Regions from separate parts of the Gordonia liuliyuniae genome, predicted to be linked through region 1. Evidence: riboswitches for the same ligand, from Rfam matches in the RefSeq annotation. Region 1 holds a riboswitch; the other holds the start of a gene.
The links. Region 1 has a riboswitch for cyclic di-AMP ahead of L5G33_RS00070 (transglycosylase family protein). Riboswitches for the same ligand answer to the same signal wherever they lie in the genome.
Positions count from the first base shown of each region.

Region 2: it holds a riboswitch for cyclic di-AMP, as region 1 does, so the genes downstream of both, L5G33_RS12700 (C40 family peptidase) here and L5G33_RS00070 (transglycosylase family protein) in region 1, are expected to answer to the same signal.

Region 1 is NZ_JAKKOR010000001.1:9,213-17,802, forward strand. It holds gene L5G33_RS00040 (alpha-ketoglutarate-dependent dioxygenase AlkB) at 1-577, shown strand, start outside; gene L5G33_RS00045 (pyridoxal phosphate-dependent aminotransferase) at 678-1,835, opposite strand; gene L5G33_RS00050 (hypothetical protein) at 1,891-2,346, opposite strand; gene L5G33_RS00055 (DNA repair helicase XPB) at 2,434-4,071, opposite strand; gene L5G33_RS00060 (helicase-associated domain-containing protein) at 4,135-6,456, opposite strand; gene L5G33_RS00065 (hypothetical protein) at 6,624-6,803, opposite strand; gene L5G33_RS00070 (transglycosylase family protein) at 7,025-7,645, opposite strand; cyclic di-AMP (ydaO/yuaA leader) riboswitch at 7,651-7,838, opposite strand; gene L5G33_RS00075 (flavin reductase family protein) at 8,111-8,590, opposite strand, start outside.
Region 2 is NZ_JAKKOR010000009.1:183,464-192,053, forward strand. It holds gene L5G33_RS12680 (AMP-dependent synthetase/ligase) at 1-1,258, shown strand, start outside; gene L5G33_RS12685 (glycosyltransferase family 4 protein) at 1,331-2,449, opposite strand; gene L5G33_RS12690 (peptidase MA family metallohydrolase) at 2,449-3,861, opposite strand; gene L5G33_RS12695 (C40 family peptidase) at 3,862-4,851, opposite strand; gene L5G33_RS12700 (C40 family peptidase) at 5,003-5,572, opposite strand; cyclic di-AMP (ydaO/yuaA leader) riboswitch at 5,591-5,782, opposite strand; gene L5G33_RS12705 (DEDD exonuclease domain-containing protein) at 6,351-8,129, shown strand; gene L5G33_RS12710 (Lrp/AsnC family transcriptional regulator) at 8,126-8,404, shown strand; gene trpD (anthranilate phosphoribosyltransferase) at 8,440-8,590, opposite strand, start outside.

The DNA of each region.
Region 1 (8,590 bases):
GGTGGGGTCGCTCGGTGCGGGAGTCAGCCGCACCGAATTGACTGACGGTGCCTGGGTGGACGTCCGCCCCGGCTGGCTGCACGGGTCCATCGACGTGTTCGATGCGCTGCACGCCGACGTTCCCTGGCGGGCCGAGGAGCGGCGTATGTACGACGCGACAGTCACCGTCCCGCGACTGCTGGCCATGTACCTGCGCTGCGACCAGTTGCCGCATCCGATACTCGACGTCGCGCGCGACGCGCTCAGTGAGCACTACCGGGCCGTCCTCCCCGGCGGCTTCGAGACGGCGGGCCTATGTCTCTACCGGGACGGTTCCGACAGCGTGGCGTGGCACGGCGACCGGATCGGCCGCGGCCGCACGCAGGACACACTTGTCGCGATTGTGTCCCTCGGTGCGCCGCGGCCCCTGCTACTCCGGCCGCGCGGCGGAGGGGCCTCGCGCAAGTTCGTGCTCGGGTCCGGCGACCTCGTGGTGATGGGCGGTAGCTGCCAGCGCACGTGGGAGCACTCGGTCCCCAAAGTATCGGGTGTCGGTCCGCGGATTAGTGTCCAGCTTCGGCCGGCGGGCGTGTTCTGAGCGTGTAAACCTACACCGCTCAGGCCGGGCGTCGTCGTGGTGAGGGTGTCGGGCCTGTGCGGTGTTGGTTTGGTCGGCCTATCACGTTGGTGGGGGCTGGTCAGGTGAGGCGTGACAGCCGGTGTGCGGCCTCGTCGATCACGTCGTCGTCTTTGGCGAAGGCGAACCGGAGGAGGTGGCGCCAAGGCTGCTGGTCGTCGACGAAGGCGCTGACCGGGACGGCCGCGACGCCGAGACGGGCGGGCAGCTCCCGACAGAAGGCGGCGCCATCGGTGATGCCGAGCGGTCGGGGATCGGCGCACACGAAGTAGGTGCCTTGCGAGCGGTGCACGCTGAAGCCGGCGTCGGCGAGTGCTTTCGAGAGTCGAATCCGCTTACGGCCCAGCCCCTCCGCGTCCTCACGGACCCAGTCCATCTCGTTGCGCAGTGCGTGCGCGACGGCAGGTTGGAACGGGCCGCTGCCGACGAACGTCAAGTACTGCTTCGCCGCGCGCGCAGCTCGGACGAGTTCGGCGGGCCCGCTGATCCAGCCGACCTTCCACCCCGTGACGTGGAAAGTCTTCGCCGCTCCCGAGATCCGCAGCGTCCGCTCAGCCATGCCGGGGAACGTCGCAAGCGGCCGGTGGACGGCGCCGTCGAACACCAGATGTTCGTACACTTCGTCGGCGATCGCGATCACGTCGTGCTCGACGCAGAGGCGGGCGATCTCGGTCAGCTCGTCGTCGGACAGGATGGTCCCGGTCGGATTGTGAGGCGTATTCACCACGATCGCCGCCGTGTTCGGGCCGAATGCCGCGGCCAACGCCTCGCGGTCGAGCGTGAACCCGTCGCCCTCCGCGACGAGCGGCACTGTGCGCCGCACACCGCCCGCCAATGCGACCGACGCCGCATACGCGTCATAGAACGGTTCGATCATCACGACCTCGCGGCCGGGCTCCACCAGACCCAGGATCGCGCCGGCGATGGCTTCCGTCGCACCGACCGTCACCAACACCTGGGTGTCGGGATCGTAGGCGAGCCCGTAATCGTCGAGTTGCTGTGCGGCGACAGCTTCGCGCAGGGCCGGGATGCCCGGCCCCGGCGGATACTGGTTCTGGCCCTCGGCGATCGCCCGCTGCGCGGCCTCGAGCATCGAGGTAGGGCCGTCCGAGTCGGGAAATCCCTGCCCGAGGTTCACTGCGTCGTGCGCCACCGCGAGGGCGGATACCTCCGCGAAGATCGTCGACGTGAACGGACGCATCCGGCTGACCAAAGGCATGCGTCTACGCTGCCACAGCGGTGCAGGCGACGATGACTCGGCCGCGCGTTACGGGTTACCGCGCGTGGACGGTGCCCGAGCAGGTGGGGGCGGCGAGAGTTAGGAGCGGGCCGTGGTTGACCGCACGCGTGGTGAGACGGATAGTGCCGGTGCCCGACTTCAACAACGCGCCGAATCCGTTGGAGCCGAGCGAGTGGTCGACCTTCAACGGAAGCGTGCCGTGCGCCCCAGTCCTCAGGTTCTTCCAGGACATCGTGCCGACGCTTCGATAGCCCCAGACGCTCGGGTTGCCGTAATGGATGTTGATCGTGCCCGACTGCTCCTGAGTCACGGACATCCCGCCGTAGTACGGGATGTCGATGATGTTGGGGCTCAGCCCCTCGCAGTTCTGTGCGACGTAGACGCTGTGGTTCGACGGTACGGCGTCCGCGGGCGCCGCGACCGCAGTGGCCAGTGTGGTGGCTCCGAGAGCCGTCGCGCCCAGTGCGAACGCCTTGGCGATCCGATTCATGATGATCTCCTCCCCGGGCCTGCGGTGACCCGCCCGACACTGTCCCGACGCTCTGTATGTCGTCCGAACAGAGGAACAGCGTTACGCCTACACCAGGTCGGCGGCGTCCATGATCCGGTACGCGTACCCCTGTTCCGCGAGGAACCGCTGCCGGTGGGCGGCGTAGTCGGCGTCGAGGGAGTCTCGGGAGACGACCGAATAGAAGTGCGCCTGACCGCCGTCGGCCTTCGGTCGCAGGAGCCGACCGAGCCGCTGCGCCTCCTCCTGGCGGGAGCCGAACGTGCCCGACACCTGGACGGCCACCGACGCCTCCGGGAGGTCGATGGAGAAGTTGGCAACCTTGGAGACCACCAGCGTCGACAATTCGCCGCGGCGGAACGCGTCGAACAGCTTCTCGCGTTCGGCGTTGCGCGTGGACCCCTGGATCACCGGGCAGTCGAGCTCGGCGCCGAGCTCCTCGAGCTGGTCGATGTAGGCACCGATGACGAGTGTCTGCGAACCCTCGTGCTTGCCGAGGATGTTCTTGACGACGTTGACCTTCGAATGGACCGTCGAGCACAGCTTGTACTTCTCGTCGGCCTCAGCGACCGCGTACTGTAGGCGCTCCTCGTCGGTCATCGTCACCCGGACCTCGACGCAGTCGGCGGGAGCGATCCAGCCTTGCGCCTCGATGTCCTTCCACGGCGCGTCGTACCGCTTCGGTCCGATCAGGCTGAACACGTCGCCCTCCCGGCCGTCCTCGCGGACCAGCGTCGCGGTCAGACCGAGGCGGCGGCGCGACTGCAGATCGGCCGTCATCCGGAACACCGGGGCGGGCAGCAGATGGACCTCGTCGTAGACAATGAGTCCCCAGTCGCGAGAGTCGAACAGGTCGAGGTTCTTGTACTCGCCCTTCGACTTGCGGGTGATCACCTGGTAGGTGGCGATCGTGACCGGACGGATCTCCTTGCGTTCGCCCGAGTACTCGCCGATCTCGTCCTCGGTCAGCGACGTGCGCGCCACCAGCTCGCGTTTCCACTGGCGTCCTGCGACAGTGTTCGTCACGAGGATCAACGTCGTCGCGCCGGCCTTCGCCATCGCGGCCGCACCGACCATCGTCTTACCGGCGCCGCACGGCAGAACGACGACGCCCGAGCCGCCCGCCCAGAACGAGTCGGTGGCCATCTGCTGATAGTCGCGCAGCTCCCAGCCGTCCTGCACGAGATCGATCTGGTGGGCCTCGCCGTCGACATAGCCTGCGAGGTCTTCGGCAGGCCAGCCAACCTTGAGCAGGACCTGCTTGAGCCGACCGCGCTCGGACGGATGGACGACCACCGTGTCGTCGTCGATGCGGGCGCCCAACATCGGGGCGACCTTCTTGTTCCGAAGAATCTCCTCGAGGACCGCGCGGTCGAACGAGACCAGGGTGAGCCCGTGCGCGGGATGCTTGACCAGTTGCAGCCGGCCGAACCGGCCCATCGTCTCGACGATGTCGACGAGCAGCGGTTGCGGCACGGGGAACCGGGAATGGGTGACGAGGGCGTCGACGACCTGTTCCGCGTCGTGGCCCGCGGCCCGTGCGTTCCACAACGCCAGCGGGGTGACCCGATAGGTGTGGATGTGTTCGGGGGCGCGTTCGAGTTCGGCGAACGGGGCGATCGCCGCGCGCGCCTGCGCGGCGGCTGGATGGTCGACCTCCAACAGGAGGGTCTTGTCCGATTGCACGATCAGCGGTCCGTCGGTCACCAGTCCATTGTCCAGGTGGGCGGGCGTTCCGGCCACATCGGGCAGCGCGAGGAGTCCGCGCGGCTACAGGAGTTCGACGCGCGTGATGCGGTGCAGGGCGAATCGGAGGTCGTCGTCGGAGGGTTCTTCGGCGGCGACGAGCTGCCCAGCGGCGAGCGAACGGGCCTTCACGACGTGGCGGCTCGCGCCGCCGTGAGCGTCAACGTACCCGATGCGGAGCAGACGGCCGGTCTGCAATGCCAGATGGATGAGCGCGGACGTCGTCTCGCCGGAGTCGCTCGACGCCGCACTCGAGACGGGGCGCTCCGCACGGTCGGCGGTCCGCATCCGGTTCACGACCGTGGCCGCCTGGCCGTCGCCGATCCGGCCGCGCCCGGCCGGGCGCGGCGGCCTGCGTGTGCGTCCAGGAACCCGGACGCCGCGGCTGCGCAGATCGATGAGGGTGCCCGACGAGTCCTCGCCCGCGGGCGCGAAGCCCGCCGCGCGCAACCGGTCGATCACATCGCGCAGCGGCGCCCCGGACACGGCGACCGTCGGCGCCAGCGCACGCAGTGACAGGTCGGCCGCGGCGTCGCTGCGCAGCACAGCGGTCAACGTCGCAGCATCGTCGCATCGGACGAACGACGAGGCGACGCCCACCCGCAGCTGTCCGTGCTTACGGGCGACATCGTCGATCAGATAGCTCAACGACTGGGGGACCGGGGTCCTGGAGTGCTCGGCGAACAGAGCGGCGAGTTCGGCTGCCGTGCGGCCGGTGTCGAGGGCGCGGCGGATTCCGTCCTCGGTGACGCGGTACACCGACGCCGCACCGCCCGACTCGAGATCCGCGACCAGGGCGAGCCGAGCGGCGAGTTCGGGGGTGAGGGGGCCGGGCACCGTCACGGTGAAGTCGGCTTGGACCAGGAAGTAGTCGATCGGTTCGGGCAGTGCCGCCGACATCGTCCGCACGAGATCAGCGCGGTCGTCATCATCCGGGTCGGCGGCGAGCAGCGCCCGCCCCACCGTGGTCAGGCTGCCGTGTGCGACGAGGCCGAGCTCGGTCGCCTCCCGCAGGGTCTCGCCGACCACGCGGGTGGTCAGACGACGGAGTTGTCTCGGATGGCGCCACCCGAGGAGGGCGGTGAGGGACTCGACGCTGACCGGCACTGCCGGATCGATCTCAGCGAGCGGTGCCAGGATCGTGCGTCGGACGAGGGTGGCGGACCCGTCGAACGCATGCGGGGCGAGCGCGGCGATGATCGCGCCGTCGCGGTCGGTGTCGCCGATCTGCCACGGCCGGCGGAGCAGGTCGAGCCAGCACTGCGCCAGATGCGCCCACCGGCGTCCCGGCTCCATGTGCAGCCAGGTATCGCTCGATGTCGTCGGGGCGAACACCTCGTCGGCGGACAGGACGTCGACGGAGTCGGGTACACCCGCGTCGATCAGTCGCGCAGCATCGGACAGTTCGACGAGGAGCCCGACGCGGGTGGCCGTGAGGCCCGTGGTCTTCGCCAGGCGACGCAGCTCGCGTACCCCCATGCCGCCTGCGCGGAGTACCGCCGCGGGCGCTTCGGCGAGTGCGTCGAGCAGGTTGCCCACGTGCCGGAGGACCTCGAGTGCTTCGCCTGCGCCCGCCGCGTCGACGGCGGCCGCGTCGAACCGCGACGATGTCCCGCCGAGGCCGGGCGCCTTCAGACTCGTCGTCAACGGCGGTTCGCCGCGCAGGATCTGTCCGACCTGCGGCGGCAGTTCGACGGTCTGTTCGTCCACCCGGGCGAGGAGGCCAGCCGCGAGGAGGCGGGGGACCGGGGCGGACGGGGCGGCATCCGGCGCGGCGTCCCGAGACCGGCCGAGCGCCGGGCCCCGGGACAGCGTCGTGAGGAGTTCGCGCTGCCGCTCGTCGAGGCCGTCGAGTTGAGCCGAGATTTCGTCGGGCTCTCTCGTCGCGATCGGCGCGAGCAGGTGCGGCGCCCGCCATGGCAGGGCCGACGGCAGGTGGATGCCCGCCAGCCAGCTGGTCGTTCTCTTCCCGGTCGACGAGCCGCTAGGCCAGATCAGTGCGAGGTCGGACAGAAGCGACAGTCGTGTATCCACGTCGGAGCGCAGCGCGCGGCGGCCCAGCTTCGACACGATGTCCTCGCGGCTCACCGGTCCGAGTAGTCCGTGGTGGTGTGAGCCGCCTGCGGCGTCGACGAATGCTTCGACGACGGCGACGGCGAGCAGGTCGAGGTCTTCACCGGCCAACGCGATGGATGCGGCCGCCAGGGACCGCTGGGCGAGGACGCCGGTTCCGCGCGGCGGTGGGGATGCGAGGTCGGGTCGTCGGACCAGGAGCTCGACGAGTCGGGCGTCCGTTCGGCTCGCCAGCTCGTCGGCGCAACTGCGCAGCGGGAGGTCCGGACTCATTCGATCCATGTTACCGACCTGGGTCGGGCCGGCCCCGACTCGCTCGCGCATGGAGTAGAGAACCGGCGGTGGACTGGAGGGCGGCGGGAGTAGAACCGGTGACGGCGCGCGAAGACCCCCGCTCGATGAGCGGGGGTCTTCGCGGTCAGATCTTTGCTAGAAGAAGATCAGCGGTTGACGACAGTCTTCGCGTGCACGTAGGGCAGGTCGTCGGCGGGCAGCGGGAACTCCGAGTCGCCGAACGGTGAGAGAGCACCGGGCAGGTGCGCGAGGAACTCCGTCACTGCGTGGTCGTCGCCGGTCTCTTTCGGCCAGCCATTGTCCACGTATCCATTCTTCTTAGCCACGCCGCTTATTCTGCCATGTCGACACGGGGAAGGCCCACAGACCCTCGGTTCTCTCGCGGAGCGCCCTCGGTCTTCTCGCGGAGCGCCCTCGGTCTTCTCGCGGAGCGCCCTCGGTCTTCTCGCGGAGCGCCCTCGGTCTTCTCGCGGAGCGCACCGTGGGCGCGACGACGAAGGCCCCCGCTCGGTGAGCGGAGGCCGTCATCGGAAAGATCTGGTTCAGATCAGAACGGGAGCAGGTGCTTGTTCTGGTTGAACAGCTTGACCTGGTCCGGGGTCAGCTCGTAGCCGCTGTCCTTGGCGGCCTTCCAAGCGTTGCGGACCTCGGGGCTGACGTTGGCGTCGGCGAGCTCGTCGTCGACCTGGCCCTTGACGTCATCGCTGGTCTTGGCTTCGGTGCCCGTCTTGTCCTGCTTGTTCGGCGCCTCGGGGGCTGCCTTCTGCGGGGTGGCGGGAGCGGTGCGCTGCGTCGGGCCCGAGAGGACGCCGCCGCAGGTCGGCCATGCGCCGTTGCCCTGCGAGGCGAGGACGCGCTCGCCGACGGCGATCTGCTGGTCACGGGTCGCCTGATCGGCGGTCGGAGCGTACTGGGTGCCGCCGTGTGCGGCCCAGGTGCTCGGGCTGAACTGGAGGCCGCCGTGGTAGCCGTTACCGGTGTTGATCGACCAGTTGCCGCCCGACTCGCACTGCGCGACCTGGTTCCACTCGGAGTCGGTCGCGGCGGAGGCCTGGCCGCCGCCGAGAAGTGCGGCGCCGCCGCCGATGCCGCCGAGGACGACGGAGGTCGCAGCGATCTTGGCGAAAGTCTTGGTGTTGGTCGTCTGCTTGGCGTGACGTCCGGACATGTGTTTTTTCCTCTCTCCACGCGCCTACGAGGTGAGCTGTCGGGTTCGGGCGAGAGGTGCCCGGTCTCGATGTTCGGCTGGTAGCCGACGCCAGAGACTTAACCCCAAGGCGGTCGATCGCTCGTCCGCCGGGTCTCACGGGGAGATGGTGGGTCCCCCGTCCTCGCTCCTGAATGTTCGTCATGCGGTCTCTTTCAGCGGAGCGAGGCTTGGCGCGGCAGAAAGAGGCTGTTCGGTTCGGTTGTCGATCACCTGGTGGATGACCGCCCTGAACACTACGGCCGAGTAGGGCTCGATTTCATCGTCTTGCGCTCGGTGATTTTCATACCCTGAAAGGCGCGTTTCGGACGCGATAGTGCGTCTGCGCAGTTCACGCCACTAGTACCCGGTCCGTGTCCGGTTCGTTATGAGGTCGTTATGTGACAAGGATCACGTGCAGATTGAGACGCGGAGCACGTCGCGCGCTCAGGATTGCGCCCGACGTGCCTCGAGAGCGCGGAACGTCGAGGCGTGGAACACCAGCGGGTCGACGCTCGGGTCGCTGCGCAACGCATGGATCTGGAGCAGGACGACGAGGTGGTCGCCTGCCGGGACCTCCTGTAGCACGGAACACTCGAGTTGAGCGGCCGCGCCGGCGATGAACAGCGCGCCGGAGTCGGTAATCGACCGGTGGACGTCATCGAATCGTGATTCGGGCGGCCCGGCCAGTCGGCGGCACGCATCACCCTGATGGGAGGCGAAGACGCTCACGCCCAGACGGTCGGCGGTCACCAGCCGCGGCCACGTCGACGAACCATCGCGCACGCACACCGACACCAACGGCGGGTCGAGAGAGACTGTGGTGAACGAGCTCGCCGACATGCCGATGTCGTCGCCGTCCGATGTGCGCCGACAGACCGCAACGACTCCCGTGGGGAAGCAGCTGTACGCCTGCTTGAGTGCCCC
Region 2 (8,590 bases), on a different contig from region 1:
GCAAGACCCGGCGACCCTCATCTACACCTCGGGCACCACCGGACGCCCTAAGGGCTGCATGCTCACGCACGCCAACATGCTCGGCGAGATCGGCGGCGTCCTCGAGTCATCGATGGGCACGCTCCTCGGACCCGAGAAGCGTCTGCTCCTGTTCCTACCGATGGCTCACGTGTTGGCCCGCGCCATCAACCTGGTGGCCATCGAAGCAGGCGTCGAGGTCGGCTACACGAACAACACGAAGGATCTGCTGCCGATCTTCGCGCAGTTCCAGCCTTCGCTGATCCTGTCGGTGCCGCGCGTGTTCGAGAAGGTGTTCAACTCGGCGCGCCAGAGCGCGCACGATTCGGGCAAGGGCAAGATCTTCGATCTCGCAGCCGACACAGCCGTCGAGTTCTCGAAGGCCGGTTCGGATGCGGGTCTGGTGCTGCGCGGTAAGCATGCGTTGTTCGACAAGCTCGTCTACCGCAAGCTGCGTGCGGCGCTCGGCGGCCGGTGCGAGCTCGCGATCTCCGGCGGCGCACCGCTCGGACCGCATCTCGGACACTTCTTCAGCGGCGTGGGCATTCCCGTCTACGAAGGCTACGGTCTCACCGAGACGACCGCCGCGATCTGCGTGAACACCCCGCACGAGGTGCGGGTGGGCACTGTCGGACGCCCGCTGCCCGGCAACGCGGTCCGCATCGCCGACGACGGCGAAGTCCTGTTGTCCGGCGAGGTCGTGTTCTCCGGGTACTGGCACAACGACGAGGCGACGGCCGCTGCGCTCACCGACGGATGGTTCCACACCGGGGACATCGGGACCCTCGACGCCGACGGCTACCTGTCGATCACCGGCCGGAAGAAGGAGATCATCGTCACCGCCGGTGGCAAGAACGTGTCCCCCGCGCCGATGGAGGACCTCGTCCGCACGCATGCGCTGGTGTCGCAGGCGATGATCGTCGGCGACCAGAAGCCGTTCATCGCTTCGCTCATCACGATCGACCCCGAGACGTTCGAGGGTTGGAAGGCACGCAACGGCAAGGACGCAGGCGCTTCGGTCGCGGACCTGGCAGACGACGTCGAACTTGTCACCGAAGTTCAAGCCGCTATCGATTTGGCCAACGAGAGCGTCTCCCACGCGGAGGCGATCAAGAAGTTCCGGATCCTGCCGAGCGACTTCACCGAGGAGACCGGAGAACTCACGCCGACGCTGAAGGTCAAGCGCAACGTCGTCGCCGAGAACTTCGCCGACGACATCGAAGCCCTGTACACGAAGTAGGGTGCTCCTTGCCGATCGGGCGGAGTCGAACTCTCGGCTCCGCCCGTCGCACGGCAGTCAGAAATCCACCTGCTAGAGCAAGCGCATCAGCCGGGCGGCCTGCTGCCGCCACTGCCAGTGCTGGACGATCCACGCACGACCCTTCGCGCCCATCGCAGCCGCCAGCTCGGTGTCTTTCAGGAGCGTCGTGATCGCCTCGGCGACCCGCTCCCGGTCGCGGCCGTCGACGACTGTGCCGGTCACCCCGTCGTGGACTGTCTCGGGTGCGCCGCCCGAATCGCCTGCGACGACGGGCACTCCGCTCGCGGACGCCTCGAGGAAGACGATGCCGAGACCTTCGACGTCGAGTCCGCCGCCACGCGTACGGGTCGGCATCGCGAACACGTCGGCCATTGCGTGGTGCTTCGGCAGTTCGTCGGCAGGCACCGATCCGGTGAACGTCACCGAGTCGGCCACTCCGGTCTTCGCGGCCAGTTCACGGAGGCGATCACCGTACGGTCCGCCGCCGACGATCATCAGCTGGGCATCCGGCACCTCCCGCAGAATCGACGGCCACGCCTGGACCAGCACGTCTTGACCTTTGCGGGGCACCAGCCGAGACAGGCACAGCACGACCGGTGCGTCACCGATCCCGTATCGCTCCCGCAGTTCCGTCCGGGCGGCAGCGTCGGGCGCGAACCGGTCCGTGTCCACCCCGCACGGCACGTACTCGAGTGCGGCGTCCCGCCCGAACGCTGAGGAGAAGCGCCCACGCGTGTACCTGCTGACATAGGTGACGACATCGGTGTGGACGCCGATGTACCGCAGCACCTGGCGCGCTCCGGGGAGCATCGACCAGCCGACCTCGTGACCGTGGGTGCTGGCGACGATACGGCGAGCGCCCGCCTTGCGCAGCCGCGGCGCGAGGACCGCGAGCGGGGCTGCCGCACCAAACCAGACGGTGTGGACGTCGTGCTCGCGCACCAGTCGCGCGGCCCGGCGCGCGACGAACGGGGTCGGGAGCATCAGCGACGTACGGTGCCGCACGATCGGGTACGGGGCCGCGGCGTCGTACTCGTCGGACCCCTTCCATTTCGGCGCGTACACGACGACGTTCTCCGGCGGGACGAAGCGCAGCAGGTTCTCGAGGTATGACTGGATGCCGCCGGCCCGCGGCGGAAAATCGTTCGTCACCAGCAGCGTCGTCCCCATCATCTGGCCTGGACGCGCAACCATGTCTGCCACTGCTTCACCAACGCATTCTTGTCGTGCCCGACTGCCGTCTTCATCGCGGCGTCCATCGCTGGGGTGTCGCCGGCAGCGGTCATCTTGCGGTACATGTCTTTGAGCTTGGGTTCGCCGTACTTGTCGGCGATGAACGCGGCGAACGACCACGCACTCTGGTAGGCGACGCGAGCGGCGTCGGTGTCGACCGCGAAGTCCGAGTCGACCGGCAGCTTCTTCGGAACTCGGCCTGCCGCCACTTCCACCGCGAGATCCGGTGCGGCGTCGACAAACTCGCGATACGTCCCACTCCGTCCGACGTACTCGGGGACGCCTTCGGTCAACCACATCGGAGAGATCTCCGACGTGGTCAGTCGCGTCGCGACATGCATGAGTTCGTGCCGCAGAACGACGGCGAGCGCCGGTTCGGATAGGTCGACAGCGTTGGGCGAGAGCACGATTCGCTGTCCGATGACCTGGTCGGTACGCCTGTCGATGCGCGAGAACACAGTGGCCGCCGCCGCCACCGCGGTATCGCTCGCGGCCGTGCGGGTCAGACCGGAGAACTCGTTCTGGTCGCCGGTCGCGATGATCGCGGCCTTCTGCGTCCAATCGTCACCCCAGAACTTGCTGACCGCGGCGACCGCCTTCGGCAGGATCGACTCGATACGCGTGACCGCCTTCTCGGTGTTCGGGTATGAGAGGACCGGCGAGGTGCCGCCCGCCGTGTGGACGTCCGCCGCGGCCAGCCCCGTGAACTCCCACGGCCCGACTTCGGCGGGCGGCTGCGGCCCGGTCGTCGTCGGCCGGGGATCCACTGCGGCCGACGCGTCGCCGAGCACCTTCCAGTCGTCGCCGTAACGGGCGAAGACCATCGTCTCGGTCAGCGTCACTTCGGGTTCGGCGAGGCCCGGCGTCGACGAGCCGCCGAGCGCGTAGGTGAGTTCGACGGGCGTCACCCACGTGTCGCTCGATCCGGCCTCGTCGACCTTGGCGGCCAGCGCCGGATCGACCTGCCATTCGGGCCCGTCACTCGGCGCCACGCGGTAGCTGAACGATGTCGTCGCGAGTGCGCCTCCCCGCCGTCCGCGGTTCTTGCCCGGCGCGAACGCTGCGGCAACGGTGTGCATGCGGTCGATGATCGACTGGGGCGCCGCATCGTCGATCAGCGCGTCGACTCCGCCGCGATCACCGGTCCGGAGCACCGACGAGAGCTCGTCGAGCAGAGCGCCGACTCCGTCGGTCCGCTGCTGTTCAAACGGGTTGAGGGGCGTCGACGCGACACTGGTCGACGAGGTGCTCGACTGGTCGGACGAGTCCGAGCACCCGGCGACCGTTCCGACGACGGCCAACGCGACTGCGACAGCCGCCGCTGCGGTACGAGGCGCGACGGCGGCCACTCAGTACCGTCGCGCAGCGTTGTACGGGCCCGCTTTGTCGACGGGGACGACGGCCACGGGGACACCGAACGTCGAGGCGTGGACGACGAAACCATCGCCGACGTACATGCCGACGTGGGAGGCGTCCGGGTAGTAAATGATGAGGTCGCCTGGTTTGAGGTCGTTGCGGTCGACCGGTGTGCCGCCGCCGAGCTGTGCCTCGCTGGTGCGCGGAATGGTCTTGTGCGCTTGTTTGTACGCCCACAGCATCAGTCCCGAACAGTCGAACTGGTGGGGCCCGGTCGCGCCCCACACGTACGGGTCGCCGATCCGGGAGATCGCGGCTTGAAGAGCGACGAGCGCTGGGGACGTCCCCTTGGGGACGGCGCTCGCGTCGAACTTGTACTTCGGTCCACGGAGGGCAGCGAGCTGCCTGCCGGTCAGCGACTTGTAGATGGCCCGGATCTGGACCGCTTCGAGCTGGAGGTCGGCCTGTTTGGCCTGCAGGCGACCGCGCTGCTTCTCCGCGACAGCGACGGCTTCGCTGGCGTCCCGGGCCGACTTGTCGGCGTTCGCTTTGGCTTCCCGCGTCTTACGGGCGACCGCCGTGATCGACCGCAGGTCGGCCGCCGACTGCCGCGACATGACCTCGAGACCCGACATATTGTCCAGGAGGCTCTGTGGGGAGTCGCTGACGAGCATCGCGTAGAGGCGGTTAACGCGCGCCCCACGGTAGCTGGCGCGGGCGAGTGCGTCGACCTTCTCCTGCGCCGACGCCATCTGCTCGCTCATCGCGTCGAGCTTCTTGCTCGCTTTCGCCGATGCGCGCCGTTGCACGATGACAGTCTTGCGCTGCACGTCGTACTCGTGCTGCGCCTTGTTCATCGATTCGGTGGTCCGCTCCGCGTCGCGGGAGAGTTCACGGTAGTGGGTCAGGATCTGGTTCGCGTTGCGCGACGGCTCCGCAGCCGCCTCGGGTGCGACCGGAGCCAGCGACACGGTCGCCAACATCACCGCGCCGAGCGCGGTCGCGCGAGCCGTCCGGCGTCCGGCCCTTCGATTCCTCTGATCCACCACATGTTCCTTAATACCGAACGGGCGGGTCCACACGCATATCGCGCATGGCCCGCCCGGTTCAAGAGCTCACGACGGCCGTCACCGCTCAGTAGCGGCGGATGCTCGTCACGCTCCAGTTCTTGACTTTGTCACGCTTGACGGGCACGCCTTCGGTCGAGGCGTGGACGAACATGCCGTTGCCCGCGTACAGGCCGACGTGGCCGCCACCGTTGAACACGAGGACGTCACCGGGACGTGCGGCTGCGAGCGAGGCGATCGAGGTGCCGCCGCCCATCTGGCCGTAGCTGTCACGAGGGATGGTCTTGCCTGCCTGCCGGTATGCCCATGAGGTCAGTCCGGAGCAGTCGAAAGCGCTGGGGCCGGAAGCGCCGTACACATACGGCGAGCCGATCTTCGACTCCGCGTAGTGCAGTGCCTTCTGGGCACGCACCTGCTGCGGTGTGCCGATCGGACCCTGCGGGTTGACCTTCGGCACCTTCGGAAGCAGATTCTCGGGGACGTCGAACTTGCCGACGCCCGGGATGTTGATCGGCGCGGCGTCCGCGGGGCCAGCTGCGAGCGCAAGCGACCCGCCGATGGCGATCGAGCCTGCGACTACCGCAGTCGTGGCGACCTTGCGGCCGGCGCCGGGCTTGTCCAAACGGTGTTTAGCCACTGAACTTCAGAACTCCTTGTTGTCTCCCTGACCGCCGACCGGGTTAGCTGTCGGGTTCGGGCCGGAAGAGATGGCCCTACGCGTCCGTAGATCTAGGCGACCTGCGACCGCGATTCACCCCGATTCGCCGGCGCGTTTTCACACGCCCGTGAAAGAAGTGGTTCCCCGGTTCGCCTTCGGAGGGTGAAGGCGATTAGGCGGTGACCCTCCGGATGTCTCCCAGTAACTGGTTGATCACCCTGAGTGGAAAGTCTCGAAAAGATTACGAAACCCTGCCGCCGATGTCCACCAGCCTCGACACGAATGCGACACACCGTCGTGTCAGACCGCACGGAGCCAGTCCCGCGCATCCGGCTCGAATGCGCGGTGACCTGCAGAGACAGCAGCTATTGCACTGCGTGCCGATTCGTCCGAAATCATGCCTGTGGCAACGAACACATCAACGGCGGACGCAATCTCCGCCGAGTCGCCGTCGGAGCCATATGCACTGGTGACAGGGTCGAACAGGACTTGCATCATGCACCCGTCGCATTCGCGATTCCGGGCCGGACAGGTGGCGCAGTCGATTCGCATTGTGATCCGCCTCTCATTTGATGTTCGTTGGCACGATCTTCGCGCGTTCCGCCGGTGCCGGCGTGTCGCGAGGAGGTCGGATTATCTCGACCTCAGGTGCAGACTACGAATCCCCTCCGACAGTTTCGTTCGACAGTCGCGCTCGGGTGCGACCCGGCGCCTCGGCGGACGTTCGATGTCAGAGGGGTCCCCTAGCGTGCGGTCCATGACCACCGGACAGCTCTCGTTCGCCGACCTCGACGATGACGACGAGTTCGCCGACAGATCTTTGTTCGACACGACGCTCGTCGTCGTCGATCTGGAGACGACCGGCGGAAGCTCGGAGACCGACGCCATCACCGAGATCGGGGCCGTCAAGATCCGGGGCGGCGAGGTCCTTGGGGAGTTCGCAACGCTCGTCGACCCGGGCCGTGCGATTCCGCCGCAGATCGTCGCGCTCACCGGGATCACCACCGCGATGACCTACGACGCGCCACCCATAGAAGAAGTACTGCCCGCGTTCGCGGAGTTCGCGCAGGGCGCGATTCTCGTCGCGCACAACGCGCGCTTCGACACCGCGTTCCTCCGCAAGGCAGCCGCGAGGATGGATCTGCCGTGGCCGTTCACCACGTCCCTGTGCACGGTGGCGATGGCGCGGCGCATCCTCACCCGGGAGGAGGCGCCGAGCGTCAAGCTGTCGGCGTTGGCCGACCTGTTCGAGGTGTCGGTTCGCCCGACCCACCGCGCGCTCGACGACGCCCGCGCGACCGTCGACGTGTTCCATCGGCTGCTCGAACGGGTCGGGAACCGCGGAGTGCACACCTATCGGGATCTCACCGACTACCTCCCGCGTGCGACGCCCGCGATGCGGGCCAAACGTTCGATGGCGACCGGTCTGCCGCGGAGCCCCGGCGTTTATCTGTTTCGCGGACCGAGCGACGAAGTCCTCTATGTCGGGACGGCGGTGGATCTTCGTCGCCGCGTCTCCTCATACTTCTCGGGGTCGGACACGCGTGCCCGGATGAGCGAGATGGTCGCGCTCGCCGAACGCGTCGAGCACGTCGTGTGCGCACACGACCTCGAGGCAGGCGTACGCGAACTGACACTCCTGGCCGCACACAAACCCGTGTACAACAGGCGGTCCCGCAACCCGCACCGCGGGTGGTGGGTCAATCTCACCCGCGAACGGTTTCCTCGCCTGTCCGTCAGCCGGACGCCCGTACCGGACGCGATCGGGCCCGTGCACAGCCGCACAGTCGCCGCCGACGTCGCCGACGTCATCAGCGCGGCGGCCGGATTGCGCAGCTGCACACAGAACCTCAAGCGCGCCGACCACCACTGGTGTCCGGGTGACGCGTCGGCCGTCGGACTCCCCGACCCGCTCATCGCACACCGTCCCGGCCTGTGCCACGCGGCGAGCGACCGGCCGCAGACCCTGCCCGACTACCTCTGCCGTGTGGAAGCGGCCCGCGTCCTCATGGCCGGCGAATCGGATGCATTGCTCGTCGATCTTCAACGGCGGCTACAGCTGCTCGCCGACACGCGACGATTCGAGTCGGCCGCCCGCGCACGAGACCGCCTCGCGGCGACCGTCGACGTCCTGGCCCGTTCTCAACGTCTCGCCGTGATCGCTCGCATCCGCGAAATCGTCGTCGCCCGGCCCGACGACGGCGGCGGCTGGAAGCTGTGTGTCGTCCGATACGGCCGACTGGCGGGCGCAGCGCACGCAGCACGCGGGGTGCCGCCGCTGCCGGTGATCGAGATGATGACGGCTGGCGCGCGGACCGTCGTCGAGCCCGTCGACGCCGGGCCACTCGGCGGCGCGCCGCCCGAAGAGCTCTCGCTGATCGAGCGGTGGATCGGCGAGCCGGGCACACGACTGGTCAGCGCGACCGATCCCCTGTCGTCGCCGATCGGCTCGGCGCAGCGCTGGACCGACTTCGCCCTCGCGGCCCGGCGAGCGAGAGATGCGCCGATGCCGCTGCCCGCTAGAGTTGGGGCATGATCACCGCCATCGTTCTCATCGGGGCCGACATCCACCAGATTCCCGAGACCGCACAGGCGGTCGCCGATATTCCGGGCGTCACCGAGGTCTACTCCTGTGCCGGCGACGTCGACCTGATCGCGAAGGTCAGGGTCCGCGACCACGACGAGATCGCCGACGTCGTCACCGGCAGGATCAACCGGCTGCCCGGAGTCCGCACCAGCGCCACCCACATCGCGTTCCGCAGCTATGCGAGCGCGGAGGTCGACGGCGGCTTCTCCATCGGCGAAGACTGATTGGCGCAGATTAGACGGCTGGCCGGGTCGACCATTCAGGCGAGCTTGCGCGTCAGCGCGGCCCAATCGTCGAGCAGCCGCGCGGCGGCGCCGGAGTCGATGATCTCCTCCACCCGAGCGACGGCAGCACGCAGCGCGGCGAGCAGGCCGGCGTCGTCGTACAGGACAGTTTGTTCGTAGGCGACG